4 regions of the Sphingobacterium sp. UBA7253 genome follow, and region 1 is predicted to be linked to each of the others. Evidence: riboswitches for the same ligand, from Rfam matches in the RefSeq annotation. Region 1 holds a riboswitch; each other region holds the start of a gene.
What was found. A riboswitch is a leader RNA that binds a small molecule or an ion and turns the genes downstream of it on or off. The one in region 1 is predicted to bind S-adenosylmethionine.

Region 1 (7,892 bases):
GAATCTAATTGCGTGGAACTTTTCCCTGCTATTTATTTGGTATTGCCGGTATCGAGCGTATTTACATATTGTTACCATATTCTAGGTTAATGGTGTTACTATACTGTACTTACAGGGGGGTAACAAGGGGTTTACAGGGATTCACCCCTGCTATACCCCTGTTACCCCCCCCTGTTAACCCCTTGTAATACACCTGCTAAAAGCGGCTTTGAAGTTGATCTGATGCTGACTTTCCTGCAAGAAAAGAAGACTACTAAATCAGGTCTGAAGATGTGAATGCCCACAAAAAATTTTGTGAAGTCGGGCATTGTAATTAAATTAGTTCGACAATAAAGTAAAACTTTTGCGCTGTTGATTCACGTCTTTGGTTCATGATAGCTTATTCTAAACTGTTATCTCACAATAAAAATGGAAATTTGTGCAGGATCCGATCCAAGATAAGGAGTCAGTACCTGGATAGTACGATAATGTATCATCAACAGAGAGTTAGTTTTTATTGGTAAGAATAAATCTCAAGGACGGTAATGTTATAAATCGGTAATGTTATAAGTAAGATAGATAATGATGAACTTGTCGATCCGCTAAAAGTAGTGTGATTTATTTAGTTTCAGTACAACATGCATAAACGGCTAAATTACCATGGATAAAAAACTAAATTTAAATAGATGAAGAAAGTAACCTTATTAGCATTAATTGCTGGATTTTTTGTTATTTCCTGTAATAATTCCACGACTAAAAAAGTCGAAGTAAAAGATACGACTGCCGCTATTGACATTAAAAAAGATACGGCTAAAACGCTGTTGGAAAATAGAGGCGGCGAAGTGCCAATACCTAAATTTAGTTCTGTTGAGACACAAAAATTAGCGGAGGATTACACAAAATATATTAAGGAATTTATCACTGTTGCTAAAAGTGGCGATGTTGTTAAGCTTAAGGAGCTTGCGTCCAAACGACAGGAATGGGCGACCAAAGAAACTGAAGCTGTTTCTAAGTTTACACCGGAAGATGCCAAATTATGGAAGGCTTATGCTGAGAACCTAGGAAGAGCGTTGACAGCAAGCCTAACAAAATAAGTTGTGAACAATCGACGAGGTAGAGGCTTGAAAAATCTACCTCGCCGACCCTACTAGAAGGGGAGGTCATCTTCATTTTCGTCCGGAAGTGTTGGGCTGTCTTCTTTGGCACCGTTTGACTCTGATAAAACCAAGAAATTATCTACTTTAATTTCTGTGACATATTGTTTTACCCCATCTGCATTCTCATAATTACGATAGGTGAGTTTGCCCTCAACCATGAGTTTGGTCCCACGTTGGCATTTCTTTTCAATGGTATTGTTTTGATTACCCCAAACCACGAGTGTATGCCATTGAACTTCTTCAACCCACTCGCCGGCTTTGTTCTTGAAGAGATCATTGGTGGCGAGACGTAATACGGAATAATTGGTGCCGGTGGAAGTTGTTTTGATTAATGGGTCGTTTCCTAAATGACCAACCAATTGTACTTTGTTGCGTAATGTGCTCATGCGTCTAATTTTTAAATGTTTTTAATAATTCTTATTTTAGTTGACGGTCATTGGCTATTGATGCCAGATGATCTTAAGCAAAGGTGGGGCGGAGAAAAGACTATAGTCGTCTATTTACCATTTGTATTCGACTATAGTCGATTGTAACCGTTTGTTGTCGTTTAATCTTCTGTTATGAGTTCTGTCGAGAAAGTCTGCCTTGAATGTGGCAAGGGTATATATGGTCGTTCTGACAAGCGATTTTGTGATGATGCTTGCCGGAACGCCTATAACAATAAATTAAATAGCGACCAGACCAATATGGTGCGCAATGTGAATAATATCCTACGAAAAAACCGTCGTATTTTATTGGAAGCGTTGAGTGGGGAGGGTATGATCAAGATACAACGGGAAAAGTTAAAGCGATTGGGATTTGATTTTAAGTTCCATACACATACTTTTTCCAATAACAAGGGACAGACCTATAACTTTATTTATGAAACAGGCTATCTGTTGCTGGAGAATGATTGGGTATTGATCGTTCAAAAGAAACCGCTATGATTTTGAACGCAACAAATTCATTTGTATTGGTTTAGTTTGCAGCACTGAGCTTGGCCTTCCTTATTGTGATATAATTAAAAATAGTGAAGGTTAGAATCAATATGTAGTAGCATACTGGGATGAGTAAAAAATAGGCGCTATTGAATATATCGCTTAAAAAAGACGGTAGTGAAATCTTAAAAAAATCTGCAATAATAATATAGCCTATGAAACTTCCGAGAAAAAATAGTCCAACAGCATGTATTACAATTATTTTTTTTAGGTGCTTACTGTAAAAGGCGTCTTTATTTTGCTTCGTATAGCCCATAATCGCTGGGACCAATAATCCTAATAATGGATTGACCAGAAAGGTGAGCGATGCTAAATATAGCGCTTTAATACTTCCTGTTTGATTGTTGTCGATACTGATTTGATTTACATTTGGCATAATGAGTTGTTCTAAAGGTATTTCTAAGATTTGACTGATCTGTTTGAGACTAAATCCACTGATTTCTTCAGTGCCTTTTTCGATGCGTTGCACTGTTCTTAGCGATACACCCGCCTGATCGGCGAGTTCCTGCTGCGTTAGTCCCTTACGTTTTCTTGATAGTTTGATTAATTGATTAGCTGATTGACTTTCCATAGTCCAAAGATGGGGAAATAGTCATTGAATTTCAGCAAAATTGATGCGACAATAATATGCCAATATCGTGCTGTGAGATATAACAGATTAATAATCAAAAGTTTTTGGGAATGTGGTAAATATTTTGAATCTTTGCAATTTAACAGAGTAATTAATAAAAACGGAAGAATATGTTTGCAATATTAGAAAATCCCGCTTCGTCCACAGAGAAGATTCTCGGGAATATTCTTCGGAATACGGCCCTTTCCTAATCTTCTTTTTTAATACGTTAAGTAACCCACGTTGATATTGGCTAAAAATTGGCTCTCTAAATGGTGGCCCACTGTTCCAATATGCTTAGCTTATTATGGAGTTTTAGAAATCCAGTTACTTTCAAGATGATTGTGAAAGCTGGATATGAATGTTATGTTTTAGAAAATTTTATGAATTCAGTAAATAAATATGTCCTTCAGGCACTGGATAACTATCCAATGTATTTGGAGGAGACCATGGAATCCTTATCCTATGCGCTGTCTTATGATGAGTCCAATACAATGGCGCTGTGTTTGATGGGAAGAGTTCATGCCGAACAGCTATTGGACTATGAGCAGGCAAAAAGGTATTTCCAGGAAGCTTTGGTGCATAATGTGCAGGCACTGGAGGTATATCCTTATTTCATTCAGACACTGATCGATATGGGGGAGTATGAAGCTGCAAAAAAGACGATTAAATTTGCTTTGACACTTCCGGCGATGCCCTTGGCAGGGATATGGATCAAGAAAGCACTTTTATTTGAAAAATTGAGAAAATATAAAAAGGCATTGAAGGCGTTAAAGATGGCACAACTTGAGAATGTTGATCTTGATTTTTCGTCAAGCCTGAAGTCGATTGAAGATCGGATTAAGGGGAAACAGGAAATTAAGAACGGGAAAGAAAAGGAAAACAAGAAAGAAAAGAAGAACACCCGAAAATAGTCTTACATTATCCGGATGACGGTTTTTGTTTCGAACCAAGGTCCAATAAAGAAGCCCTAGATGAAATTTCATCTAGGGCTTTATCAATATAGTTTAAGAATTATTCTGCTCTTAAGATTTTCGCAGCCTCAACCATCGACTCTAAAGCCGCTTTGGTTTCTGGCCAAGCACGAGTTTTTAAACCACAGTCAGGGTTAACCCAAAGTTGTTCTGCTGGAACTACTGCTTTTGCTTTACGCAATAGATCTACCATCTCATCTTTGCTTGGAACACGTGGTGAGTGAATGTCATAAACACCTGGACCAATATCGTTTGGATATTTGAAATCACCGGCGAAAGCATTCAACAATTTCATTTGAGAACGTGAAGTCTCAATCGTGATGACGTCAGCATCCATTGCAGCGATGTCTTCGATTACATTATTGAACTCAGAGTAACACATGTGTGTGTGAATCTGTGTATCGTCTTCTACATTTGATGAAGAAACACGGAAAGCACGTACTGCCCAGTTCAAGTAATCTTTTTGATCAGCTTTACGTAGCGGCAATCCTTCGCGGATTGCTGGTTCATCGATTTGTATGATTTTGATACCTGCTTTTTCCAGCGCTTGTACTTCATCCAAGATCGCCAATGCAATTTGGTAAGTCGTTGTTGAACGCGGTTGATCATTACGTACAAAAGACCATTGTAAGATGGTAACTGGACCAGTCAACATACCTTTAACCGGACGGTTAGTCAATGATTGAGCGTATGAAGACCAACGGACAGTCATATCTTCAGGACGGTATACATCACCATAGATAATCGGAGGTTTTACACAACGTGAACCGTAAGATTGTACCCAGCCGTTTTGTGTGAAAGCGTAACCAGCCAATTGTTCACCGAAGTATTCAACCATGTCGTTACGTTCGAATTCGCCATGTACTAATACGTCGATATCCAATTGCTCTTGAAGACGGATTGTGTTTTCAGTTTCTTCTGCGATTGCTTTATCGTACTCTGCCTGCGTGATAGCACCTTTTTTCAGGTCTGCTCTCCATTTACGAACATCTTTCGTTTGCGGGAATGAACCAATAGTTGTGGTAGGGAATGCCGGCAAGTTGAACTTCGCTTGTTGCGCTGCTTTACGGTCAGCAAATGCTGAAGTACGTTTCGCATCGTCATCAGTGATATTGCTTGTACGTGTTTTAACCTCTGGTTTGTGGATCAGTGGAGAAGTACGACGGCTTTCAGCGGCAGCTTTGTTCGCTTCGAAGCGTTTTGCTGTTTCAGCATCAACTTCACCTTCTGCTAATACGGCTAAGTCTTTTACCTCAGCTAATTTTTGTTTAGCAAATGCTAACCAGTTTTTTACTTCAGCTGGTAGCGATTGCTCATTGTGTTCATTGTCTAAGTCGAAAGGAACGTGCAACAATGATGAAGAAGGAGCTACCCATACACGGTCTTTTCCTAATGCATCAACAGCTTGTTTGATTTTAACCAATGATTTTTCGTAATCATTTTTCCAGATGTTACGGCCTTCAACAATACCCAAAGATAATGTTAATGAAGCAGGAACTTTAGCTAGTACCGTATCCAATTGGTTTTCACCGCGTACCAAATCCAAATGTAAAGCATGGATAGGTAGGTTAACTGCGATATCTTCGTTGTCTTTTAAAGCTTCGAAGTAAGTCGTCGCGATTAATTTGATATTTTTTGCTGCTGCAGCTAATTTTTCGAAAGTAGGTTGATATAAAGCTTTTACTTTAGCATCTAAATCCAATGCTAAGAAAGGCTCGTCAATCTGAACATATTGCGCACCGGCCTCAGCTAGTTTAGCTAATATTTGCTCATATACTGGAACAAGTTTATCCAATAAATCGATGCGGTCGAAGCCAGCTTCTTTTTCTTTACCGATCAAAAGGTAAGTGATAGGACCTAATAGAACTGGTTTAGTATCGATGCCCAATGATTTTGCTTCGTTATATTCATTTAAGAATTTTTCGGACGTCAATTTGAATTCTTGATCTTTTGTGAATTCTGGCACCATATAGTGGTAGTTGGTATCCAACCACTTGGTCATTTCCATTGCAGTCACGTCGATTCCTTCTTGTTGGAAACCACGCGCCATGGCAAAATATAGATCTAAGCTGTAATTGTTGTCTACTTTATTCAATAAAGAATGGTAACGAGCAGGAATTGCACCAACAGTAAGGGTTAAATCCAATACTTGATCGTAAAAAGAGAAATCATTGGAAGGGATCAAATCTATTCCAGCATCTTTTTGTGTTTTCCAATTGCCTTCACGAATTTTTTTTGCTGTGTCCAATAATTCCTCAACAGAAGATTTTTTAGCCCAATAGGCCTCATTGGCTTTTTTCAATTCGCGGAACGCGCCCACACGAGGGTAACCTAAATTGTTAGTCAATAACATAATGAATGTTTTTAATATTTCTTTTTCAACTATATTTCTTGCTAGAGAGAGAAGGACACACTAGAATTCGGTGACTTCGGCTTATCATTCCCATATCAAGTAGGGTAGAATTTAGCACCTTGTCAAGGGACAGGTTGCTAAGGCTTCATCGGGTCTATTCCCTCTGCCTTTCTCTATAAGCGACGCTAAGTTAGAACATTTCTTTTTGAAATGCAAATTTTTTATAAAAGTGCGTCAATTTTTTATATTCTACTAAGGATAAAATTGTTTTGTTCTTTTCTTTTCATCCGTGATTTAGTGTATGTCATGTTTCAATACGCTGTGTAGCATAAAAAATGGGGAATGACTGTTTCTCATTCCCCATTCTTTTAGCTCACCAAAAGTTTGTAACCTTTTCCGTGCACATTGACAATTTCAACTTTACTATCTTCTTTTAGATATTTACGAAGTTTACTGAGAAATACATCCATACTTCTACCCGTAAAGTAGTTGTCATCATGCCAAATTTTTAATAAAGCTTCTTCCCGGGTCAGCACATCATTTTTCTTTAAACAAAGCAAGCGCAGTAGTTCCGCTTCTTTAGTGGATAGTTTTTGCATCTGTCCTTTGTAAGAAATTTGCTGACTTGTATAATCAAAGAAATAATCACCAATTTCAAATTTATCAGCAACCACTTCCTCTTCTTTGTCTCGAACACTGCGCTTCAGCAAAGCATTGATGCGGAGCAATAATTCCTCCACTCGAAAAGGCTTTGTGATATAATCATCTCCCCCTAATTCAAAGGCTTCGGTTTTATCTTCCATCATCCCCTTTGCTGTGGCAAAGATAATAGGAACAGTATTGTTTGTTTTTCTGATTTCACGTCCAACTGTAAATCCGTCCTTTTTTGGCATCATGACATCGAAAATACAGAGGTCGTAGTTATTTTTTTTGAATTGAGAAATCGCTTCATCTCCATCCGTGCATAATGTGACGTCAAATTTTCCCTTTAATTCGAGATAGTCTTTTAAAAGATCCCCCAAATTAGGATCATCTTCTGCTAATAATATCTTTTGCATAATGATTATATTAATTTTCACCAATGTCCCTTGATACTGATAAATCAGTTTTCCTCAACCTTTGAAATTTTTTAAAGAGGAAATATACAAAAAAGGAACGTTTTATTTTTTAATAGGCAAAATTACTTCAAAGGTCGTGCCCTTATCTTTTTCACTTTTAACTGTAATTTTTCCGTTCAGCCTTCTCAGGATGTCCTGGACATAACTTAAGCCAAGACCAAATCCTTTGACATTATGAACATTTCCAGTTGGAATACGGTAGAACTGGTCGAAAATCTTTTGCAGGTGATCCCGACTCATCCCAATACCGTTGTCGGCAATGGTGATAACAATGGTATCACCAACATTTTTGGATTGAATATTCACATGCAGATCTCCTTTGTTGTACTTAATTGCATTATCCAGTAGATTATAAAATACATTTGAAAAATGCAGCTCGTCACCAACAACAACATCTTTCGCCGCCGCTAGATCTATGGAAAATTTTCCGCCGATATTTTGCATCCTTAACTGCATACTGTCGGTAACTGCTGAGACAAGATCATTAATATGCACATCCACCTGGTCTAACTTTAATGTTTCCTTTTCCAATCGGGCTAGGTCAAGCACACGTTCGATGTGATTTCCGAGTCTAACATTTTCGTCGTAGATGATATTAGCCAATTTCTGAACGCGCTTATGGTCGGCATTGATGTCTGGATCTTTAAGTGACTCGCTGGCAATCATAATTGTTGCAACAGGTGTTTTAAACTCATGCGTCATGTTGTTGATGAAATCTGTTTTC
Region 2 (7,892 bases), on a different contig from region 1:
GTCGATCATGTCTTTCAGCGACATACGCAAAGAATCGAGGGCGAAGGTGTCCGAAATAGCGCATACTAACAATCCCATGGTTAGTATGCCTTTTGCCCAATAGGGAGGAAAAAAGTTCACGTGTGCTATGTAATTTTTTTGCGTTGCAAACTTAGACACTTATTGGAACTTGGATTTCTTCACAAACGCCAATATGTTATGGAAAAAAGACATTTTTTCATCAATTCAAACAAAAAGACCAATATCTGCCAAGAAGTCCTTACAATATCCTTTTTTACAGCACATAAAAAAGGCCTTTCAAATCATGATTTGAAAGGCCTTTCTCGACGGTATAATAATAGATTATCCGTATAAGGAATCTTCTATTGCATTCCACAACTGGATTCTCTTTTGTAGCGCAACTTTACTGATCTCTTTCATTTCCGTCCATTTAACCTCATCGTCCTTCGCAAGATCTGTGATCATCTGCATCGCCAACGGTCCATGCTCGTCGCCGTCAAGATCAATATGGCGTTGAAAATAATAAATAAAGCTATCCAGATTGGCTGTAGGAAAGTTTGTTTTAATTTCTTCCAAAATAGAGGTAAACATTCCCGGGATAAGATCTTCGCGTCCAAATGTAAATGCTGCAGCAATTTTATGCACCTCGCCCTCAGCAATCACTTCGAATGTAAAATTCAAAAAGTCTTTGATCCGCTTGTCCAATGTGGTCGTTGCAATGACATCGAATATGTTGCTCGATTTTTTGGCTTGAGCAATAAATTTGTTGACCAGATGAAGGTCGGCACCCATGGCATCCATGGCGTCCAGATACATCTCAAAATGGCTCAAACGGCGGCCATCAATGTATTCATCCGACTCCTCAGCCAATACAATTTCGTTGATTAGATAGCGTGTTGATGGATGCTCACTCGCAAACCAAGGTAAAGTCGTACAGGTCAATTTAATCTGTAAAGCTTTTAGTAAAGACATAAAATCCCATACAGCGTACACATGCCCTTCTGTAAAAGAACGTAGATTCTTGATCGTTTTGATCTTACGATATAAAGGGTGTTGCAATAATACCTCGCGTTCGGCAGCAATGTATTCGTTAATTTCCGCAATTCTATTCATGGCGCAAAAGTATTGTCTTATCTCTATTTTTAAAAGTATTTTCGATGAGATTACAGTAACATGATAAATTTTTCGCCCAGCTATCCGCTTCATAACCAAATCACAGCCAACCACGCGCCTCGCTTTTGACCTCCGTATTCCTGTTGCTAACGCCCATTTACCCTTAAAAACAAAAATATTTTTTATTATAAAAAATAATCTACTATATTTGTAGAGTATTCAGAATTGCATGATGCAATACCAACCGAGTGCAGGCACCGCGGTGGTAAATTAATACGGGTTTCGACCAAAATAAACGTCGCTGAACGATTATTTTCCCCAACAAGATCTGGATACAGTTTATGGTTTAATCCTTTAAATTTTTAAATTGTATGGCTACTACAACAAATCTTTACCAACACTTACTGGAAAAATTCAGTTATTACTCAACAGATGAACTGATACAGCTCAACAATGACACCATTTTGGGACAAGGCTGGGGTTCAGCCAAGGCAACCTTTAGAACAGCTTTGATCAGTACGTTCTCCAAAAGAGGATTGGATCTTTCCAACATCATTTCCAAGGAAGACGGTTTTACCTCGGTGAAGCATGTCCCTGTACGCTTGGAACAGAATGTCCTGATTCCTTTACAGTAATCGTTATCGGCAAAAAAAGGTAGGCCTAGCCTACCCTTTTGTCAATGAGTGATGATATTTTAACGTATGATTGAGTGAATGTGCGGTCTGCCGGGCATCGTCCTGATAGGACGATAAATCTTGGCAGGCTCTGATATCTGCTACATCCACCTTGTTTCTTACTTTGCTGATGACCTGATTTAATTCCGATTTCCAGTTGCCCGGATCGCCAAAATCGTCCACCCAATTTTTGTTGATAAACCTTTTATAGTTCAAAAGCAAAATATACAATTCCTCACCACTACCGGCGCGATTGATTGACGTGCGCCAGTTCTCTAATTTTTCTTTAAAACTCATAACCAGCAATATACAAAAAAATATTTGGATTCCAAAATAGTTGCATTTGAAACGGATAAGGATAACGAGAAATAAAATGATAAAATGATTAAACCTTCGGTGAATTATCTTGGTCATAAAGGAGGGATTCAATATAAATATCATATTATAAAACAGATACATTATGGCCTTTATCCACTTAAAAAATATGCTTGTTATTTCCTTTGCATTGCTATGTATATTGGAGAAAAGTATTGCTCAACAAGGTCGTCACAATAAAAGATCTACGTCTCAGACGACGTTTCGACATGACAGAGAAAACGATTATGTCAACATAGGCAACCGGATCTTCTACAGGGATAAGATGGTCGAAGGTGTCGATGCACGATCTTTCAAAGACCTCGGCAATGCTTATGCAATAGACAACTGGAATGCCTATTATCGTGGCGTTAAGATTAAAGATGTATCGCCACATTCTTTCCAATCACTTGGTTGGGGATATGCCAAAGATAGTTGGAATGCCTATTATCGTGGCGTTAAGATTAAAGATGTCTCTGCGCCCAGCTTTAAAATACTGGATGAAGGATATGCCAAAGACAGTTGGAATGTCTATTATAGAGGCAATCGACTAAAAGATGTATCCGACCAAAGCTTTGTTCTTCTCGGTGATGGATACAGCAAAGATAGCTGGAAAGTCTATTATTTTGGTCAGGAGATAAAAGATGCAACTGCTTTTACATTTAAATATCTGGGCAAAGGTTATGCGAAGGATAGCTGGAATGAATATTATAGAGGAAAAAAATTAGAATAGAAAATAGACCACGGGATTATTCTATTGAATAATTCCAATTTCCTAATCCTTTCGGTATCTCCCAGGATTCGGCTTTGGTCTTGTAATTATTAAAGTGACCTTTTTCCCAAGTGGTAATATGGTAACCTTTACAGAACTTACAATAATAAGCCCTTTTGCAGGCATCTTTACCCATCCTGTGTTTGATACGTTTACCATCCAGTTTGTTTTTCATCCGGGATCTGAACTTAAAGTGAAGCATTGCCCATTGCGCCTCAATTAAAGAAGGAAATCCAACTTTACCAGTAGCTCGGCATTTCCAGGTATTGTCCCTTACTTTTTCCATAATCTATCTATTAAAGTTCATCTATTCAATTTTATTGCTCCTTTTCTATTGGCACCTGCATCATGACCCATTCTCTGATATGTTTTGCAATTTTATCGGATACCTCAAAATTATACCTTCCCTCAAAAGGGATTTTGAGCAGGATACGCAATCGGCCCCGTTTCAGTTGCAGGCAAGCTTGGATCATATCCAAAGGTATAGCCTTATCCCGGTCTATCTTTTGTACAAATCCCTTCGTGCTATTGACAACTTCCTTTAAGCTGCGCTGCTCGCCACAAGTCAGATTTTCGTCCATCGCAGTTCTTAAATAAAGGCTGACTATACCATTTTTATAAGTAAAAATCCCGATATCCTTATAGGATATCTTTTGGGACAAGATTTTATTATTGAGCAGGAATACTTCCTGTTCCAGATCCATGGATCTTAACAGAGCTAAGTCTATTTCATCCATTGCATCCACATCTCTATCTTCCCCTGCTGTTTCCAGGATCTCTTTCAGCTCTTCGATGCCCGGAGAAAGCAGCTCAATCTGCTCCTGGAGATCTATCGTTCTTGATTCCTGCTGCAGGATAGTTTCTTTCTGTTCTAAAATCAATATTTTTTGCCTGTGGTAAACAGCGACGTAGAAATAAACTGTATAGGACATGTTCAGGACCAGAATACCGCTAAATATGACCATTAAAGGAAACAGCAGCCATTCATCCTTCGCCTGTGGATCGGGGCCAATGATCCAGAACAATAAAAGCGTCGGAAGTATGCAGCAAAAAAATAATTGCATACCGGCGCGTTTTTCGGGGTTAACCAGCCAGTTCTGCTTTTTGTCTAATATTACGATAACCAATCGTATATAAAAGAAAATAATCGCTACCATCAATACAAAAAATAGATAGCTATAGGTTACCGGCCAGTCTAAAAGCCATTCCGCCAAGGCGCCCCGATAGCCCAGATACCAACAGAATCCTCCAAAAATGAAAGATGCAATCAACTGCCAGATCCCATCGGGATACTGCACCGTCAATGTTCTATTATCCTGATATCTATTTTTGCTAAAACTTTTCATGTACAGACGACATTTTAATAACGCTATTAAAATTTACATACTTATTTTTGTTATATAAATTTAGCCAATTATTTATTAAACGATGTCCAACTAACTTAAATCAATGCTTTTGCATCGTTTTACGGTTCAAATAATTCCCCTGCTGGATGAAAAATTTAATTCTTTGTTGCTAGAAAATCCTATTTCGCTGTCAAGAAATTAGCCCTCATTGTAAAAAATTGACCTTCATTGAAATGGTTGGGATATTCACTGAAATTTCATGCTATAGTGGGTAAATTTATAGCGTAAAACTTCACTGATTATTAAACCATAAATCATGAGGACGATAAAGAAATTTAGACTGCTATTTAGCCGCAATTATGTATTTATTGCAATTGCTGTACTGATTACCTTATATGGGATTTTCTGGGCCCGGTCACATAGCGAGCGCGTCTATAGCATCGGGGCAATGATCATTCTTATCCCATTTCTGGAAATGCGTGGCCAAGAACGCGTCATGCAGCTTTTCGTTATCTTTTTTGTCTGTATTCAGGTCAGCAGCATAGCACTATTTGACCGCCTTCCCTACCAGCTGCTGATCAGCTCACAACCCTTTTGGACAGCTGTAAAAAAGGGCATACCGACAGCCTTTATCATCTGCGCAATGGCACATCTGTTTTTCTGGAGAAAGACAGACCTTTTCAAACTTTATGGGATCCAATTTCCCATCATGATCATTGCATGTACCTGGTATATCCGTATGCTGCTGATCATGGCTAATTGCCAGCATATCCCAAATGCAAAAGCTGTACGCATACCCGCCATTGTTATCCAGAAATGCCCTGCTTGCTGTGACCTATACGAACTATGGTTTTCGTTCAATTATGAAGGTGAGGAAGAAAAAGTTTCGATTAATGTCAATCCCCAACTACATGAACAGACCAATGAAGGAGATTCACTCATACTTCAGATGCATCCCGGGAGATTTGGCTGGCCATGGTACCATAAGGATATCAAAAGGAGGTATAGATGATCGTAAGTTTACAGAAGCTGACAACGCTCATAGAAGCCTTGGTTTATCTTGATAACAAAGATATTCCAAACCATTTGGGTGAGATCACCGAGGCCTGCAATACTAATTTTGCATTGGCACTACAAGCCCATCGGGAGATTATTCAGGTAAATAATGCACGTCAGGCTATCCAAATCTACCATACTCAATTGTTGCGGCTACACTCTTTGTTGTATAGCTTCTGTAACGTGCGTAAAATTGTGAGTTCTGCAGCGCTATTTGCCTTAGAAGAATTACTTGAGCGAATCGAACAGCTCTTTAAAAAAGATATTGATCCCTGTACGCCGCTGCCAGAGCATTATTATCTGAGGCTGCATGAATATGTATACGAACATATGCCCTATATTCTGGATAAGTTGGCTCAGAAAAGCATACCTAAAGCCTATCTCACCGAGATCCTTTCGGGTATGGACAGCCTATTTGAAAATGGCAAGATTCCCTATATTCAATACCGACATCAGGACTACCTAACCAAAATGATCGAATCACTTTGCCAATTGGCTGAAGACAAGCGCCAGAGTAAAAACTGGCATTACCGCTTTTTGATTCTGATGGTCAATTTCAATTTTAACCACATGGGCTTCTTCAATCGCTGGAAAGAACTTTACAATTCAGACCCATCCTTTATGGATGCCTTGTTACGCTTCCCCAAACACTTCTCCTGTATCCCGGACTTTGCATATGATAGCAACCGTAGGAGCTTGCTCAAGTTGATGCGCGGGTACATGGAGGATGAAAAAATCTCTCCATCAGCAACAATGCAGGATTATCCCCAACAATTTATTCAAAGCAATTTTAATGGCAAAGAGCTCAAACTTTGGATGCATATAATTGTCAAAGCGAATATTATGTGGTCTTCGGAGAAAAAAGAAGTTGCCGAAGTATTTTCCAGGCTTGTCAAAACGCGGGAAGGCACCTTACTTTCGGCACATAGCCTGATCCGAATGGACAAAAGTGCCGAATTTCATACAGCGCTCCGTATCCGCAAGGTATTGAATACGATGCTTGACGAACTGAATAGACAGTTTCCTGAATTAAATAAATAAAACATAAAAATTTAAAAAACAGGGGGTATGCCACCGCTACACCTCCTAAACGTGTTCATTCTACCCATCAAAAACAGTCCTAATTATGCGAAAACTGACCGTTTTACCAAGAATCCTCTGCGGATCTTTTTTTCGCATACTACATCTTCATTACATCCCAGTCGTTATTTAAATCCAATAGAGGCAGGTGCACTTTCCAAATTAACCATTTCGCTACACCTGCGCCGGCCTATTTTCCATACTACCTTTGTTTTACAGCGTACGAGAAAGTAGAAGCTGACGCTCAGGCAGGCCGCTGTACCGTATATGGAGGGGCAGGTACGGCGCCCTGTTTTTGAAACGGCGAAAAATAATAAAACGAGGACAAGAAATAATAAATACCATGATACAAATAATTAAAGTTATGGAAGGGAATAAAACCAGAGACATGATATACAAGATCATTCGGGCAGCGATGGTGCTTTTTTGGGTCTATGTGGGGATGGAAAAACTCTGGCAGCTAGAGGCATTCAAGATTGCCCTTGAACAGCAACCGGTAATCAGTTATCTGGCTCCCGTGCTTTTTTTGCTGCTTCCGTTTATGGAAATCGGCGTTGGCGTATTGCTGGCCATGCCATCGCAACGCCTAGTTGCCTGGGGGTGGAAAGTTTCGACCTTATTGATTATCGTTTTTAGCATCTATATCGGTCTGGGGGTATTACATGTATACGACAAGAAACCCTGTATGTGTACCAGCTTTCTCAGCAATATTTCCTGGACAACACATTTGATCTTTAATCTCATTATCCTAGGCCTATCAATAATTGGATTGCTATTGCACCGTACAGTGATCAAATGTAGCAAGCGTACTGTGACGGGCAGAACAACAATCGCATTATTCCTGGTAGGCTTTCCGGCAATGGGAGCCATCAGCTACTGGAATATCCACTACACAAAGTCAAAAGATATGTGGTACACACCGGACAGCATTTACGACTACTGGGACCCCAATACCGCCAGCAGCAATATAAAAAGTTTGCTGGCATCCAAATACGATCGGTACACAGGACCGTACCGACAATTATTTACCAAAAGTTTGCAGACCAACAACCTTATTCAACAATTATTGGTTTGCAAGACAGAAAGGAGGGTAGCTACATGCTAACCAAATTTTTAAACAATTATGGCTACATGATATTAGGAGGAGCCATGATTATCGGATTCTCAGCATTTAAAGGTGCTGAGGCTTATGCAGGAAAAAAATTAGATCCTGTGACTATCTACTTCCATGGAAGCACCAGTTCTTCGTCAGATGTGCAAAATCAATCACTTTGGACCGAAACGCCAAATGATGAAGACTGCGGGTCTGGAAATAATGCAGCATGCGCCATGGAGGCTGACGCTTCTGATCTTACGGGTACCCCTGGTTCTCGTTCTTTAAATCCGAGCAGGATTACACTGAATGCGAATGCAGTTGGTTCGCAATTCATTCCGTCAAAAAATACGGCGGCAAGTAATCCTAGTAGCCAACCTATATCTCCAATTAATAAGTTATAG
Region 3 (7,892 bases), on a different contig from region 1:
GCATGCTGGAGACGCATTACGTAATGTTGCAGTCAGTATTTTGCCAAGTTTGGCGATCTATTTATTGGGAGCGCAAGCGAGCACGGCTATCGGAATCGGTGTCGGATCGTTGTTAACGACACTCACCGATCCTCCTGGCAACAGAAAAGATAAACTTTCTTCAGCTCTGGTATGTATTCCCACCTTCTTTATTGCATCATTGTTTACAGCTATTGTATTTCCCTATCATTGGCCCTTGGTTATCGTGCTAGCGTCAGCCGGTTTTATATGCACCTTATACGGCATTTTTGGAGCCCGCTATGCTGCAATTGGAAACATGACATTGATTCTCATGAGTTTTGTGATCGGAATGGCCCCACAACACCCCTTTGCGGTTAGCTTACAGATTACAACAGGGTCCATAATATATTACTTTTTTAGCCTTTTACAAGCCTATATACAACCTTATCGCTCTTTAAAACATGCCATGGCTAATGGCTTTCATGGATTGTCCCAATTTCTATTGATACGATCACAGTCTTACGATCCCGATATTCCTTTGAATATTACGTACAGTCGCGTAGGAAAAATTCATGGCCAGATCAGCGAACAGCAGGAACAAATCAGGTCTCTTCTGTTTCGAGAAAAAAAAATCATAAGCCAACAGTGGCATAAAAGCAATTATTGGCTCAGTCAGGTTTATGGATTAATTGACCTCCATGAGTTAATTATTGCGCTTGATCATGACTACGATGCAATTCGCAAAAATCTTGCAGACACGGGCAGCCTCCCCTTAATTCGTCACACAATCAAATTATTAGCGTTAGAAATCGATAGCTTTTCACAACCCAACAAGAGGTTCCGGTATGCACATCAATTATACCATAATAACTTTAAAATTAATGCCCTCTTACGGGATTTAAAAGAAATTCAAGAACAACAGGCCGATCCAGCAAAAGGTATATTATGTTCGATCATAAGCAACATCGAAGCAATTATTGATGTACTCAACAGAATCCAGGTCGCTTTTTATCAAAATCAGGAAATTCAGGATAAGATTGACACCAGCGAGTACCAACAATTTATCAGTCGACCATTACGTAATCTCGCTGATCTAAAAAGTAAACTCCATCTGAATAATCCGCTTTTTCGATTTGCGGTTCGGATGGCTCTTCTTTTTGGAACAGGTGCATTGATCGGTATTTTATTTTTGGATTTTAAATATACCTATTGGATCTTACTGACGATCGCTATTGTTGCCAGGCCAGCATTTTCAATGACAAAAACCCGTAATATAGAACGTATTGTCGGTACATTCTCGGGTATTATAGTTGGTGTGTTCTGCTTAATTTCTATTCATTTTCTTCCAGCACTCCTAACCATAGCTGCATTGGGTCTTTTTGGATTCTTTTTGTTCAACCGATCTAACTATATGGTCAGTGTCATCTTCATTACCTTGGGAATTGTGATTGCACTCAATCTGTTCGAAGGCAACATCAATCTCATTTTAGGCAGCCGAATACTTTTCACACTGATTGGAGCATTCTTGGCTATAGCGGGTTATTTCTTGATACCTGTACGCCAGAGCACAGGCATGGTTCAGCTGGCAAAAGAGGTATCCCTTTACAACGCGCATTATTTCCAGATCATCAATAACCGTCTGTCGGACGAAAGACAAAGTTCGTTTGATATACGACTGGCTCGTAAAAAGGCGCAGACCGCCATGGCCCTGTTTTCAGACGCCATTAATCAAATGAAAAAAGAACCCGAGCACAAATGGATGGATTGGTCACATATTCACCATTTTCAGGCACTCGCATATCAGGTCAATTCCCATTTGGTGGGCCTCTCGCTATCGTTAAACAAAAAGACGAATCGCCACCTCGCCTATGATATCCATAGTAGAATCGATGCGCTTAAACCTCTCCTAACAGATTTAAATCAAACTGCAGAACGGATCAATTTAAAGAAATCATAATACCCGATTGACAGTTACTTATCAAGTTTCATCGAACAATATGCGATCCGATCCGTATGTTATTCAAAATTCCTTTAACTAAAAAACAGCTTTTCTTTTGCTTTAATAAAAAAAGAGTTTATATTTGTATCGTCTTCGAAAGAAGATTTCTAATCAACACCTCCCTTAATCAGTAGGTCTTGATTTATAAAGAAGTGGCGAGAGACTGGCTCAATGACCCACTGGCAACCTTCAATTTGTTTGAAAAGGTGCCAATTCCTGTCCAAAACAATATCGTTTTGGAGCATATAAATGACATAAGACAATGATTATTAAATTACTGAAGTCCATTAAAAATTCAGGTTCAACACAAGTGAACCGCACGATAAGCGAAAGTGTAACCCATCGTACAATTGTATCGATGCGAATGCGAATGCGTATGCATATGCACTTCCATGCTTGTTAAAAATCATTTCCGTTTTCTTGGATAAAGATTTAACAGACCCTTCAAGGAGGTGTGTATGCTTCTCTTTTTACTTTGCAATTTCTTTTTGAACCCTTAAAATCTGATATATTATGTCTTCAAACAAAAATTTAAAATTCGAAACTCTTCAGGTTCACGCTGGCCAAGTCGCTGACCCTACTACGGGATCTAGAGCAGTTCCTATATATCAAACAACATCTTTTGTATTTGAAAATGCCGAACACGGCGCAAACTTATTTGCATTAAAGCAGTTCGGTAATATTTATACACGGATTATGAACCCTACTACGGATGTTTTCGAACAACGTATTGCGGCACTGGAAGGTGGAGTTGCAGCTGTTGCTGTTGCATCCGGCCAGGCGGCACAGTTTATAGCTTTAAATAATATTTTGGAAAGTGGTGACAATTTTGTTGCGGGATCCAACTTATACGGCGGTACATTCAACCAGTTTAAAGTTTCTTTTAAGCGCCTAGGCATCGAAGCTCGTTTTGCAACAGACGCCGAAGCCGATAAAATTGAAGCGCTCATTGATGATAAAACAAAAGCAATCTATGTTGAAACAATCGGAAACCCAAGTTTCAATATTCCCGACTTTGAAAAAATTGCTGCCGTAGCAAAAAAATATGACTTACCATTAATCGTCGACAATACTTTTGGAGCCGGAGGTTATTTATTTAAACCTCTGGAGTATGGTGCAAATGTGGTTGTTGAATCGGCAACTAAATGGATCGGTGGACATGGCACAAGCATTGGCGGTGTCATCGTCGACGGCGGAAACTACAATTGGGGCAATGGAAAATACCCGCAATTTTCCGAACCATCTGAAGGCTATCATGGTTTAGTATTTTCCGAAGTTTTCGGTGAAAGCGGACCATTCGGAAATATTCAATTTGCCATTCGGGCGCGTGTGGAAGGGCTCCGGGATTTCGGACCAGCACTCTCCCCTTTCAATTCATTTTTATTATTACAAGGACTTGAAACCTTGTCTTTGCGGGTGCAACGCCATGTAGACAACACTTTAGAGGTCGCAAAATGGCTTGAGGCGCATCCACAGGTAGAAAAAGTAAACTATCCGGGATTAAAAAGCTCTCCGAGCTTCGCTAACGCACAAAAATACCTTAAAAATGGCTATGGCGCGGTACTTTCTTTCCAGCTTAAAGGTGACGCAGCGCAAAAGGCCAATAGCTTTATCGACAGCTTAGAATTGATCAGTCATTTAGCCAATGTTGGTGATACGAAGTCATTGATTATTCATCCAGCAGCTACAACCCATCAACAATTGAGTGATGAAGATCAAGCCAATGCCGGAGTCTTCAAAGGCTTATTACGTCTTTCTGTAGGAATAGAGCATATTGATGATATCAAAGTTGATTTACAACAAGCTTTTGATAAAATTAAATAATCAGATTTTTTCGGCTTAAAACTTAAACGTGAAATGAGTAAGCATATATATCTGCACCCGGAGCCTTTTGTATTTGAAAATGGAAGAGAGCTTACTGATTTACAAATCAGTTATGAAACATTTGGCAAACCCAACGCAGATCGCAGCAATGTGATCTGGGTTTGCCATGCATTAACGGCCAATGCAGATGTGCTGGATTGGTGGTCCGGTCTTTTTGGAACAGGTGAGTTGTTTGATGCAAACGATTATTATATTATTTGTGCCAATGTCATAGGATCAGCATATAATAGCAGTAATCCGCTATCTGTAAACCCAGCAACCGGACAACCCTATTACCTATCTTTCCCCGAATTCACAGTGAGGGATTTGGTTCACGCACATCAAGTCCTTGCGGACCACCTGGAAATCAAACAAATAGAGATCCTTATCGGGGGGTCATTAGGCGGTCAACAAGCATTGGAATGGGCCGTATCGCACAGTATAGCCATCAACCATCTCATCGTGGTTGGAACAAATGCCGTCCACTCACCATGGGGTATTGCATTCAATGAAAGTCAACGTCTGGCCATTACAACTGATCGAACCTTTTACGCCAATCACCCTGATGGTGGAGCTAAAGGATTGAAAGTTGCACGCGCTATGGCACTGTTGTCTTACCGCAACTATACAACGTATGCCAACACGCAAAAGGAAGATGATAACGAAAAACTCGATCATTATAAAGCATCCTCCTATCAGAACTATCAGGGTGAAAAATTGGTGAAATGCTATAATGCGTACAGCTATTATTTCCTGACCAAAGCAATGGACAGTCACAATTTAGGTCGGGGAAGACGATCTATTGAATCTGCTTTGGCGAGCATTGATTGTCCAACTTTAGTCCTGAGCGTTAATACAGATTTGTTGTTTCCGCCACAAGAGCAACAATTCATCGCGCAACATGTTCCCAATGCCCATTATCAAGAGATTGAATCGACCTATGGCCACGATGGCTTTTTGATCGAAACAAAAAAACTCACAAAAATCATTAGCAGCTTTCTGCGGGAACAAAAAGAATACATAAACGAATTAGTATAAGAGAGTAAATAATATATAAGAGAATTTAAGAAGAGATATGAGTAATAAATTAACAATAGGGATGTTTGGGTTTGGTGTCGTAGGCCAAGGTCTTTACGATATCATCAAAACCAAAGATCTTAATCTGGAGATCAAGAAATTTGTCATTAAAAACGGAGATAAAAAACGCTCGCTACCAGCAGATTTATTTTCTACCGATGCCGAAACAATTTTAGGTGATCCAGAAATTAATACTGTTGTCGAACTAATCGATGATGCCGAAGCAGCATACCAACTAACTGTTCGTGCTTTGAAATCGGGGAAAAATGTGGTATCTGCCAATAAAAAAATGATTGCCAGCCATTTGGAAGAGCTGGTTGATATCCAACATGAATACGGGACCAGTTTATTATATGAAGGTGCCGTTTGCGGAAGTATTCCCATTATACGGAATTTAGAAGAATACTATGACAATGAATTACTGCATTCTGTCAGCGGTATTTTTAATGGATCTTCCAACTACATTTTATCTAAAGTTTTCAACGAAAATCAGCAATATACAGATGCTTTAAAGAAAGCACAAGAACTTGGTTTTGCAGAAACAGATCCAACGCTGGATGTAGGTGGATTTGACCCCAAATTTAAGGTATGTATTGTTGCTTCGCATGCGTACGGTATCTATGTCAAACCAGAAGATGTGTTCAATATTGGTATTGATAAATTGGGACAGCAAGATATTCGTTTTGCGAAAGAAAAGAACCTCAAGATCAAATTGATACCGACGGCAAAAGAGATCGACGGCGACAAAGTTGTACTTTATGTATTACCACGCCTAGTAGGCAAAGACAGCATGCTCTATAATGTAGAAAATGAGAACAATGGAGTATTGGTGAAAGCGGCCTTTGCAGACGAACAATTTTTCTATGGTAAAGGAGCAGGTGGCCACCCAACAGGTTCTGCTGTGCTATCGGATATCGCGGCTCTTCGCTATGGATACCGCTATGAGTATAAAAAACATTTAGAATCCAGCACATTAAATTATAGCCAAGATTATTTAATTAAGGTTTATTTGAGATATACAGATGATACACTGATTGAAAAGTTAAATTTCAGTGAAATCACAGAACGATATTACGCACCAGATTTCAAATATGTCATCGGTCATATTAATCTTCAACAAATCGCAGCCCATAAAGCTGATTTGGATCAAGAGGGCAATTTTATTGCTGAAATCGCGTAGGCAATCAACAAACCAACCTACCTTGAAAATAGCCCTGAATGGGGCTATTTTTTTATCTTATATTTAGTCACCTTTCAACTTGAGATCTAAAATCCCACCTTCCACCAAACGTTCAAAAGGAAGTTGCCAACCTTTCCACAGGCGATTATTCAACCGAACTTGATCAACAATAGAACTATTGGGTTGCTCTTTCTTCACCTGAATGATAAATTTATTTTTTCTTAATTTCTTCGGCAATTGTATCGTTACCCGATCGAAAAGTGGCGCGCCTATCTGAAGTGCGGGCTTCTCGGTGGTGAGACTTCGGACATCGAATAGGCCGATACTCGACAAGACATACCATGCTCCAAGCTGTCCTTGGTCTTCGTCTTGTCCGTAGCCATAGCCATGTATCGCATCGTTACCATAAAACTCATTGCAAATTGCCCGTACCCATTTTTGACTCAGATCAGGTCTACCAGAAAAATAGAACAGCCAAGAGATATGCAGGTTCGGTTGATTACCGTGATTATAAAGACTTTCAATCCCTGCGAAGGCGTCAATTTGTGTACCACCTCCAAACACATTCTTCTGCGACACCGTAAAGATACTATCCAACCGCTGATTGAACAGATCCTTTCCAACGAGTTTAACCAATTCTTGTGGGACATGCGGAACATAGAACGTATACTGCCATGCATTTCCTTCCTGAAATCCACGCCATGGTTCATAAGGGTTAAAGTTTGAAATGAATCGTCCAGTACTATCCTTTGGCCGCATAAACTTCGTCGTGGTATCGTACAGATTGCGCCATCCATCGGATAATTCCTGAAATTTAACATAGTCTTTTTGACGCCCCAATGATTTTGCAAATTGCGCAGCCGCTCCAGCGGAAAAAGCATATTCCAAGGTATGCGAAGCGCCAAAAGGAGATCCATTGGTCATTAATTCGGGACTGCCATGATCATCTTTTATATACGGTGAGTAGCCTTTGCGGACGAAAACTCCCACATCTAACTTTCCTGCTCCAGGCAGACGGTCCTTCGCTTCCAATTCATTTTTGCGTACCGCATCATAAGCAAGATTCATATCATAGTCACGAATACCGACATTGTAGGCCGCTGCGATTGCCAAACCCGTAAAATTAGTTCCTACACCCGAAACGTATTTACTGTTGGCAATACCGTCTCCTAACCAACCTGCATCGCGATAGACCAACAATTGACTCTGAATCCAGTCGTTGTAATAGTCTGGATACGCAATAGACCACAACTGTGTCAAATTCCAAAATGCGCCCCAGATAGCATCGGTATTATAATGATGATGAATCGGTTGCCCTTGCTTATTTAGGGCAATCTGCCCTACCGAGCCGTCATTTTTGGGATATGCACCATTTACATCGCTTGCAAGCCCACGGCCAAGTAAAGCATGATACAATCCCGTATAAAATTTAATGCGGTCGTCCGCTTTGCCCCCTTCCACCAAAATTCTTCCCAGTTCACTATTCCAGGTTTGCAAGGCATTATTCTTTGCAGCATCAAACGACATATCCTTCGCCTCTTTAAGCAAATTCAGTTGTGCGTTTTCTACAGAAGTATAAGATAAACCCGTCTTGATGTCTATTGATTCGCCTGCTTCAGTGCCAAACTTCAGATATACTCCAGCTCCTTTTCCTTTTATGCGCGTATGTTGGTCAAAAGTTATAGAATCTCTAAATGTCCCAAAAGACTTCGGTTGTTTGTTGATCTCCGCAAAGAAAAACATTTTGACCGTAGCCCCCTGCTGATATTTTTG
Region 4 (7,892 bases), on a different contig from region 1:
ATTTATTGATTAGGGGGTGCTTCCAGATCTGATTGATCTCCTGCATGAGAAAAGGCTCTTCCTCTTTGGAAAGGATTCCTTCCTGGATCAGTTGGCGTACCAGTTTATGGATGTCTTCTTCCTTTGAAATTTGAGCCATAATATCGTGGGCCAATATGCCGTACTGCGCGGCTTTCTCGAGCATCATAATATCATTGATGTTACGTGTACTGGATTTCTCTAAGGCCATTTCTAATTCTTTGGAAATGGGGTAATGGCGAAGGGAAATAATATTGTCTTTTTGAGCCTGATGTTTTTTTTGTTCGATCGTTTGATCGATGTATACACCTTTTTCTTCCAGTGCAAACGGAGCTATCGGGCTATCTAAGACTTGATAGAGCACATCGCTGATATATTCGTCTTTAATATCATATCCTGTAATTTCACCTGTTTTTTTGTCAACAGATTCTTTAAAGGAAGGTGCCGTAATATAGAGGTGTTCAACAGCACGTGTTGTTGCTACATAGAATGTGTTGAGGGCATCCATGTAGTTGAACAGCATTTCTTCAAAATATTGCTTGAAAAATACAGATTTGCCGACTGTAGATGTATATTTTATTGGAATTTTTCCCAATTGGGCAAAAGGAGTATCCGAAGTCTCTATCCAAAAATCGCCATTGATCATGCCATCGAGATCCCATGAACAGAATGGAATCATCACAACGTCATAGGCTAGACCTTTTGATTTGTGGATTGTTGTTACCTCGATCGCATTAATTTCTCCGTTGGAAGGGAGCACCGCCCGGTTGCCATCTTCTTCCCAAAACTCCAGGAACTGTATAATGCCACGTTCGCCATTGGTGGAGAAAGCTGAGATCATATCTTTGAACGCTAGGAGGTAAGGGAGGTGGATATTGTCTGTGGTGGTGAAACCGTAGATTTCAATGAGTTTTTCAATTAAATGAACTAAAGGCTGTTTCTGCGCCATTTCCCAGGAGTCAATCAGCGCCTCAGGGAGATAATCTTTAAGTGCGCGGATGTCATTGCCGGCAAATTTTAACCATGCATTCTGATCGATTGTCTTATTTTGAATATGCTGGTATAGATAGCCCATCTTTGCTTTATGGATGGTATGTTTGTCCGAATTATAGACTAAAGCCTTCAACGTTTCGATCAACAATAGTACAGCATCATTGCTTGCTAAGGATAATGCATCACCAGATATCACTTCAAATGTAAGCTGCTGCTCTTTTTTGAAGTCCATGAGCTTTTGGATGACCAATTTAGCCTGCACATTACTCCGTACCAGGATACCGATCTGCTGCGCCTGATATCGTCCACTACCGAGCCAGTCGCCTATTTTCTGACATAGTTGGAGTAGCGATTCTTCAATAACCTGATTTCTTCTGTAGCGTCCATCAGAGACAGGAATGTAAGAGATTTCGATAGATCCTAATTGCTCAAGTTTCCCTTTTTTATGTTCAGGTATTTCCTGTTGGCTGTTTTCATAAGCTTTGACCAGCATCGTGTCATTGCCAGTAGAAATCCACCACTGTTTACCTTCTTCATCAAGGCTTTCGAATACTTTTTCATTCAGTACCTGTTGCAGATGCTGGGGAATACTGCTAAAGAGGTAATTGTTTAAATGGATGATATTTGGAAGACTTCTAAAATTGGTGTCAAGGCTTCCGTTTTCGATAAAGGTGGTTCTGCTATCCTCGTCTAAGTGAAAAGTATGACCAACCTGTTGTTCTACCTGTTGCAGGAGTATGCGCCAATCCCCATTTCGCCAGCGATAAATACTCTGTTTGACGTCCCCAACGATCAGGTGTTCGCTGATTGTGCCTTTGGCATCTGCCAATGCATTGATCAGTAGTGGACTATAATTTTTCCACTGAATACGCGAGGTATCCTGAAATTCGTCAAACAAAAAGTAGTTAAAACGATTGCCGATCTTCTCCCAGATAAATGTTGGATCGCTATTTTCATCAAGTCCGAGTTTGTTTAATAAAATCTGCGAGTCGGAAATTAATTGAGCACCATTATCCCGCCGCCATTGCGTCAGTAAGTCGCTCATTTCCTTGAGCAGGCGTAGGTAATAGAGATTACTTTGTACCGCTTGATAAGCAATGTAAGCCGATAGATTATCGTGTAGCTTTTGGAACGATGCCAGAATGGGGCTGAGTGCGGCGATAAGATCATGCCGTATATTTTTGTCACTATCTGTAAAAGCATCTTCATTGTCGATCAACTGGAGATACTTTTCCAGTACCTTGGCAATTTCGGAAGCGCTCAGCTTTTCCGTTTTTTTATTGGTTTTGCTAGCGGAGATTATTTTATTGCGCGATTTACCTTTAAGGTCACTTTCGGAGATATTAAAATTCCTGAATGTTTCACTAAAGGCTTCAATTGTCATGGAGAGCGCTTCCGTGAAGGAGTTTATCTTCTGTTCAACTTCCTGATTGAGGAGATTAAAAACCTCCTTTGGATTGGCAGAATTGATGTAGCCATCAAATTCCTGAAAATTTTCAGAGAAAATAAGACTTGCCAAACCCATTAGTTGTTGGCGGTAGTTCCAATTTTCATTTTTTGCTATTTTCTTTTCCGCATAAGCGATAATCCAATCCAGTAGGTCGGGTCGTTCATCCAGCAATTGATTAAGCATGACTGTCAGGTCATTTTTCACTTTATTGACATTCATTTCAATCTTATAAGCAGCATCAAGATTGAGTTCATACGTAAATGCACGAATGACTTTTTGGGAAAAACCATCAATTGTACTTATGGTAAAATGACTGTAGTCATGTAGGATACGTCGATACACCCGAAAAGCTTTCTCCTGTACCAGATGCGGATTCCAGTCTGGCTGCTGCTGGAGTAAAAGCTTTCTGAAATCTTCAATTTTAGGACTCCGATTGCCTGTTGCCAAGCCATGGAGTACCGAGAGGATACGTTCCTTCATCTCGGCGGTTGCTTTATTGGTGAATGTCACCGCCAAAATCTCCTTATAGCTATTCTCGTTGGAGAGTAGGAGTGTGAGATAGTGTAAAGTCAAGCTAAAGGTTTTTCCCGAACCGGCCGAAGCTTTTAGTATTTTTAATGGCGCAACAGATTTCATAGAATGAAGGTAGAAAGTAAAAAGTGAATTGGCAAAAATGTCGATGACTATTTCGAAGGTACTGTACCCAAACGGTTCATCCTGCTTACCGATTTGGTAAAGATGTCCTTTTGAAGGAAGGAACTGTTTTTTGTCTTGATTTTTGAAAAGTTTGTTGTAGCTTCCGTATGGAAGCAAGAAAAGATGAAGGTCTAAGGGGCAGGTATTACGGTTGAAAGAGCTTGTTGAAAGAGCTAACCCTGTCGTTTTCAGTGAAGTTTTATTAAATTATAATGATGATTAGAAAAAAATAACTATCTTTGCATCCCCTCTAGTATGAAGCTCGGGGGATATGTTGAATACATAAAATAAAATTAAAAAATGGCAACTAAAATCAGATTGCAAAGACACGGTAAAAAAGGACGTCCTTTTTACCACGTAGTCGTAGCGGATTCTCGCGCTCCACGTGACGGTAAATTCATCGAACGTATTGGTTCTTACAACCCAAACACAAATCCAGCAACTATCGTTTTGGATTTTGAAAAAGCTTTGGATTGGATGAATAAAGGTGCTCAACCAACTGACACTGCTCGCGCTATCCTTTCTTACAAAGGTGTTCTTTACAAAAAACACTTGCAAGGTGGTGTGAAAAAAGGTGCTTTTGATGAAGCTGCTGCTGAAGCTAAATTTACAGCTTGGACTGAAGCTAATGATGCAAGAATCTCTGGTAAAAAAGATGGTTTAGCACAAACTAAAGCTGAAGCTAAAAAAGCTGCTTTAGTGGCTGAAGCTAAGAAAAAAGAAGAAAAAGCTGCTGCTGTAGCTGCTAAAAATGCTCCTGTAGCGGAAGAAACTGCTGCTGAAGAGACTGAAGCTCCTGCATCAGAAGAAACTGAAGGTTAATTCTTTCATAAAGTATTCGAGAAAGCCGACTCAATCTTGAGCCGGCTTTTTTTGAAACAGCCAATAGGCTAATCGTTTGCCAAATCATGTCTCACAGCTAATCGCTAAATACGAAATATATGACTATTGATCAAAGCTTTTACATCGGTTACATCAGTAAAACAAGAGGTCTTAAAGGAGAAGTACAACTATTTTTTGAATTCGAGGAATACGAGAGTTTGAATATCGATGTTGTCTTTGTGGAAGTGAACAAAAAACTTGTTCCTTATTTTGTTGATACCATTAAATTTCAAAAAAATAGTACAGCGTATGTGACATTTGAGGATGTGGATCATATCGATAAGGCTCAAGTACTTGTACGTAAAAAGCTATATCTTTCCAATGATAAGATGCCCGAGCGCGATCCAGATGATTTTAGATATACTGATTTAATCGGTTTTTTAGTGATTGATGAAAACCATGGTGAATTGGGGCAAATAACAGATGTTCAGGAATTTCCACAACAATTTGTCGCTTCGGTAAATATGGATGGCAAAGAACTGATGTTCCCATTGTCCGATGATTTGATCTTAGGAATCGATGGCGAAGAGGAGATCATTGAAGTTGAATTGCCAGAAGGCTTGGTGGATCTTTATAAAGAATAAGCATATCCCCAAGCTTATTCAAATAAATAGCGGTACACGAATTATTGCAGTAATTTCTTATCTTGGTCTGTATATTATTACTGGCCATAATTATTGATTTATTTTGAAACCGTTATTACTGCTGCTATTCCTATTCTCGTTGTCTTCTTGTGCTTTCTTTGGGAAGAAAAAGGACTTTCCTGAAGGCAATTACCAAATGATATTGGGCTATTCAAATGAGGAGTATCATAAAGTAAAAAGAGAATCACCCCAAAATGTGGAGGCAGATGTCTATGGTAATGACCCTACGATATACCGGTCCTTTCTCTCCCTCCATGATAAAGACAAATTTGTCATGGCGATCGATGATATCCTACTCTTCGGTAAGTATAGATTCGACGGCGATCGATTAGAATTGACCGATGAGAAAAAGGGTAGTCTCGCTTTGGATATTGTTAAGGTAAAAAACGATTTTGTTCAGCTGAGAGGTGATTTTTCACAGTTTAGCTCAGCACGTGTGCCCACAAGTGAAAAACTTTATATCAACTTTGCGTTAGATAAAACCCCTATCCGGGAGACCCCGAGCAAATTTGATAGCCAAGTGAATCTATGGCGAAATGCCCCTGTAAAATCAGAAAGTGAAATGGAGATAAAAGCCAGGGCATTGAATTTTGTAGATTATTCTATCGCTTATTTCCAGCACATATCAAGTTCAGGCACACATCACGATTATCGAATGGATGGTGTTGAATCACCCATTATTTATGCTGAGAATGGCATTGTGCTCAAGGCATGGGCAGATGTTCCCGATTCTTGGAAAGAGTTATTTTACAACGAAAAAAATGCATTAATCGCCTACAAATATTTATTTGATGGTTTTAAATATGGATCGAAAGAGGAGTACCATGTTACGGGACTCTTACTGATTACATTTTATCTCAAAAATCTACGGAATTCCCTAGCAACGAATCTTTAGCCGATCCTGTTGTGACGTAGTCAATCTCTTCGCTGTCGATGATCCGCGATCGTTAATTTTATCTTTTTTTAGAGTCTTTTATATTTGGTGGAGCCTAAATTCCTGTTGTTGCCTGGGAATAAACCTGAAGCCGTATTTATTGCAATCTTTTTGCCGCTATTTTTGCTTTTTCGAAAAAATATTTTTGTCTTTTGATTTTTTAAAACGATATTAGCAACGCTTATAGAGAAAGGCCGAGGGACTAGACCCGTTGAAGCCTTAGCAACCTGTATTGTTCAAGGTGCTAAATTCTACCCTACTCCATGTGGGAAAGATAAGTTACATGTAGATAAACGATTCCTCGACGTGTGCGTTTCGATGTAAGCCAACCAAACTAAAAACAGTTTTTTAATGAAGATTATCGATCATATCCAGAATGCCAAAGGAAAAACATTGTTTTCTTTTGAGCTATTGCCACCGGCGAAAGGGCAGGGCATCCAAAGTATTTTTAAAACCATGGATGAACTGATGGAGTTTAAACCTCCTTTTATCGACGTAACCTACCATCGGGAAGATTATATCTATAAAGAGCATGCGAGTGGATTACTGGAACGCGTTTCCTATCGTAAACGTCCTGGGACAGTGGCGATATGTGCTGCAATCATGAATAAATATAAAGTAGATGCGGTGCCCCATTTGATATGTGGTGGTTTTACAAAAGAGGAAACTGAAAATGCATTGATCGATTTGAACTTCCTGGGGATAGATAACGTCTTGGTATTGCGGGGCGATGCACGTAAGGGCGATGCCGATTTTATACCGACCGATGGTGGACATGCCTTTGCAACAGACCTACTGGAACAGGTAACTGATATGAATAAAGGAAAGTATCTGCATGAAGACATTATCACATCGGAAAAGACTGATTTTTGCATCGGTGTAGCGGGTTATCCCGAAAAGCATTTTGAATCGCCAAATTTCAATACTGATTTTAAATACCTGAAACAAAAAGTCGATATGGGAGCAGAGTTTATTGTGACTCAGATGTTCTTTAATGTTGAAAAATATAAGGAGTTTGTAACAAAATGTAGGGACAATGGAATCCATGTGCCTATTATTCCAGGATTGAAACCACTGACAACGAAAAAACAGTTGGTTACCCTACCAAGGATATTTCATTTAGATATTCCGGAGGAACTGAGCGATGCTGTTTCAGCATGTAAAACGAATGCCGACGTTAGACAAGTAGGTGAAGAGTGGTTGGTGCAACAATGTCAGGAGCTGATTAAATTTGGCGCTCCGGTATTACATTTCTATACGATGAGTAATCCTGGTCCAACAAAGAAGATTGTTGAAAAACTAGCCTAACTCATAAAAATAAAACGAAAAGGGAGCGCATAAGCTCCCTTTTTTTATGGTAGTATTCGTTGTGAAAGCCTAAAATATGTCCAGAATTTTGATAGTGTGGTTTAGGTCGATCTCTATATTTAGGGTTTAATAGCCTGTTTGGTTTAATAGCCTGTTTATAGTCAGATACTTGTGTTAAATAGTGTTAATTAACTTATTGGAGTCAGGATAACTTTTTAACTTAAAGTGCTAAAAAAGATTTTAACAATAGACCAAATTGACCTTATGACGTACACTAGATTAAATTCTCTACTCGGCTTTGCTTGCGGACTAATTGCTACATGTGTATATATCTCCACCGTTGAAAAGACGGTAAGCTGGTGGGATTGTGGTGAATTTATTGCCTGTGCCTACAAGCTGGAAGTGGCACACCAACCGGGAGCACCATTATTTCTTCTTATTCAGAATATATTTTCCAACCTGGCTTTGGGTAATGCAGGTAAAATCGCCTATTGGATGAATATTGGATCCGCAATCTGCAGTGGGCTTACTGTTACATTTTTATTCTGGACAATAACAGCAATTGCCAAAAAGATACTCAACAGGCAAGAGAAAGTTCAATTATCGAATTATTTCCAAATTTTTGCTGCGGGCTTAGTTGGTGCAATGGCTTTCTGCTTCAGTGATTCATTCTGGTATTCGGCTGTTGAATCCGAGGTATATGCGATGTCTTCATTGTGTACTGCGATTGTTTTTTGGGCAATTTTAAAGTGGGAAGTCCGTGCAGATGAGGAAGGTAGCGATCGTTGGCTGGTGTTTATTGCTTTTGTTATGGGCCTTTCGATCGGAGTGCACCTATTAAATCTGTTGGCAATTCCGGCTATAGCGATGGTTGTCTATTTCAGAAGAGCAGGACAGGTTAATGCGAAAGGTACAATAAAAGCTTTCTTGGTAGGAGTGCTGATCTTGGGGGCTGTTTTGTGGGGAA

Region 2: it holds a riboswitch for S-adenosylmethionine, as region 1 does, so the genes downstream of both, B2X72_RS12095 (5-oxoprolinase) here and metE (5-methyltetrahydropteroyltriglutamate--homocysteine S-methyltransferase) in region 1, are expected to answer to the same signal.
Region 3: it holds a riboswitch for S-adenosylmethionine, as region 1 does, so the genes downstream of both, B2X72_RS09365 (O-acetylhomoserine aminocarboxypropyltransferase/cysteine synthase family protein) here and metE (5-methyltetrahydropteroyltriglutamate--homocysteine S-methyltransferase) in region 1, are expected to answer to the same signal.
Region 4: it holds a riboswitch for S-adenosylmethionine, as region 1 does, so the genes downstream of both, metF (methylenetetrahydrofolate reductase [NAD(P)H]) here and metE (5-methyltetrahydropteroyltriglutamate--homocysteine S-methyltransferase) in region 1, are expected to answer to the same signal.

What each region holds. Positions count from the first base shown of each region.
Region 1 covers NZ_DKSP01000028.1:30,325-38,216, forward strand. Annotated here, with positions in the region: gene B2X72_RS02015 (helix-turn-helix domain-containing protein) at 1-8, shown strand, start outside; gene B2X72_RS02020 (hypothetical protein) at 666-1,073, shown strand; gene B2X72_RS02025 (single-stranded DNA-binding protein) at 1,127-1,522, opposite strand; gene B2X72_RS02030 (hypothetical protein) at 1,697-2,062, shown strand; gene B2X72_RS02035 (helix-turn-helix domain-containing protein) at 2,094-2,684, opposite strand; gene B2X72_RS02040 (hypothetical protein) at 3,107-3,637, shown strand; gene metE (5-methyltetrahydropteroyltriglutamate--homocysteine S-methyltransferase) at 3,738-6,050, opposite strand; SAM riboswitch class I at 6,129-6,232, opposite strand; gene B2X72_RS02050 (response regulator transcription factor) at 6,419-7,108, opposite strand; gene B2X72_RS02055 (sensor histidine kinase) at 7,211-7,892, opposite strand, start outside.
Region 2 covers NZ_DKSP01000119.1:117,660-125,551, reverse strand. Annotated here, with positions in the region: gene B2X72_RS12105 (TolC family protein) at 1-120, opposite strand, end outside; gene B2X72_RS12100 (DUF3050 domain-containing protein) at 343-1,113, opposite strand; SAM-I-IV-variant riboswitch at 1,324-1,417, shown strand; gene B2X72_RS12095 (5-oxoprolinase) at 1,485-1,748, shown strand; gene B2X72_RS12090 (hypothetical protein) at 1,779-2,084, opposite strand; gene B2X72_RS12085 (DKNYY domain-containing protein) at 2,248-2,874, shown strand; gene B2X72_RS12080 (hypothetical protein) at 2,891-3,199, opposite strand; gene B2X72_RS12075 (hypothetical protein) at 3,231-4,259, opposite strand; gene B2X72_RS12070 (hypothetical protein) at 4,576-5,271, shown strand; gene B2X72_RS12065 (hypothetical protein) at 5,268-6,356, shown strand; gene B2X72_RS12060 (MauE/DoxX family redox-associated membrane protein) at 6,784-7,500, shown strand; gene B2X72_RS12055 (hypothetical protein) at 7,527-7,892, shown strand.
Region 3 covers NZ_DKSP01000096.1:30,165-38,056, reverse strand. Annotated here, with positions in the region: gene B2X72_RS09370 (FUSC family protein) at 1-1,957, shown strand, start outside; SAM riboswitch class I at 2,139-2,251, shown strand; gene B2X72_RS09365 (O-acetylhomoserine aminocarboxypropyltransferase/cysteine synthase family protein) at 2,513-3,823, shown strand; gene B2X72_RS09360 (homoserine O-acetyltransferase family protein) at 3,857-4,900, shown strand; gene B2X72_RS09355 (homoserine dehydrogenase) at 4,938-6,119, shown strand; partial or broken gene B2X72_RS09350 (GH92 family glycosyl hydrolase) at 6,183-7,892, opposite strand, start outside.
Region 4 covers NZ_DKSP01000077.1:41,359-49,250, forward strand. Annotated here, with positions in the region: gene B2X72_RS07685 (UvrD-helicase domain-containing protein) at 1-3,097, opposite strand, end outside; gene B2X72_RS07690 (30S ribosomal protein S16) at 3,458-3,979, shown strand; gene rimM (ribosome maturation factor RimM) at 4,099-4,623, shown strand; gene B2X72_RS07700 (hypothetical protein) at 4,727-5,578, shown strand; SAM riboswitch class I at 5,796-5,898, shown strand; gene metF (methylenetetrahydrofolate reductase [NAD(P)H]) at 5,969-6,925, shown strand; gene B2X72_RS07710 (DUF2723 domain-containing protein) at 7,190-7,892, shown strand, end outside.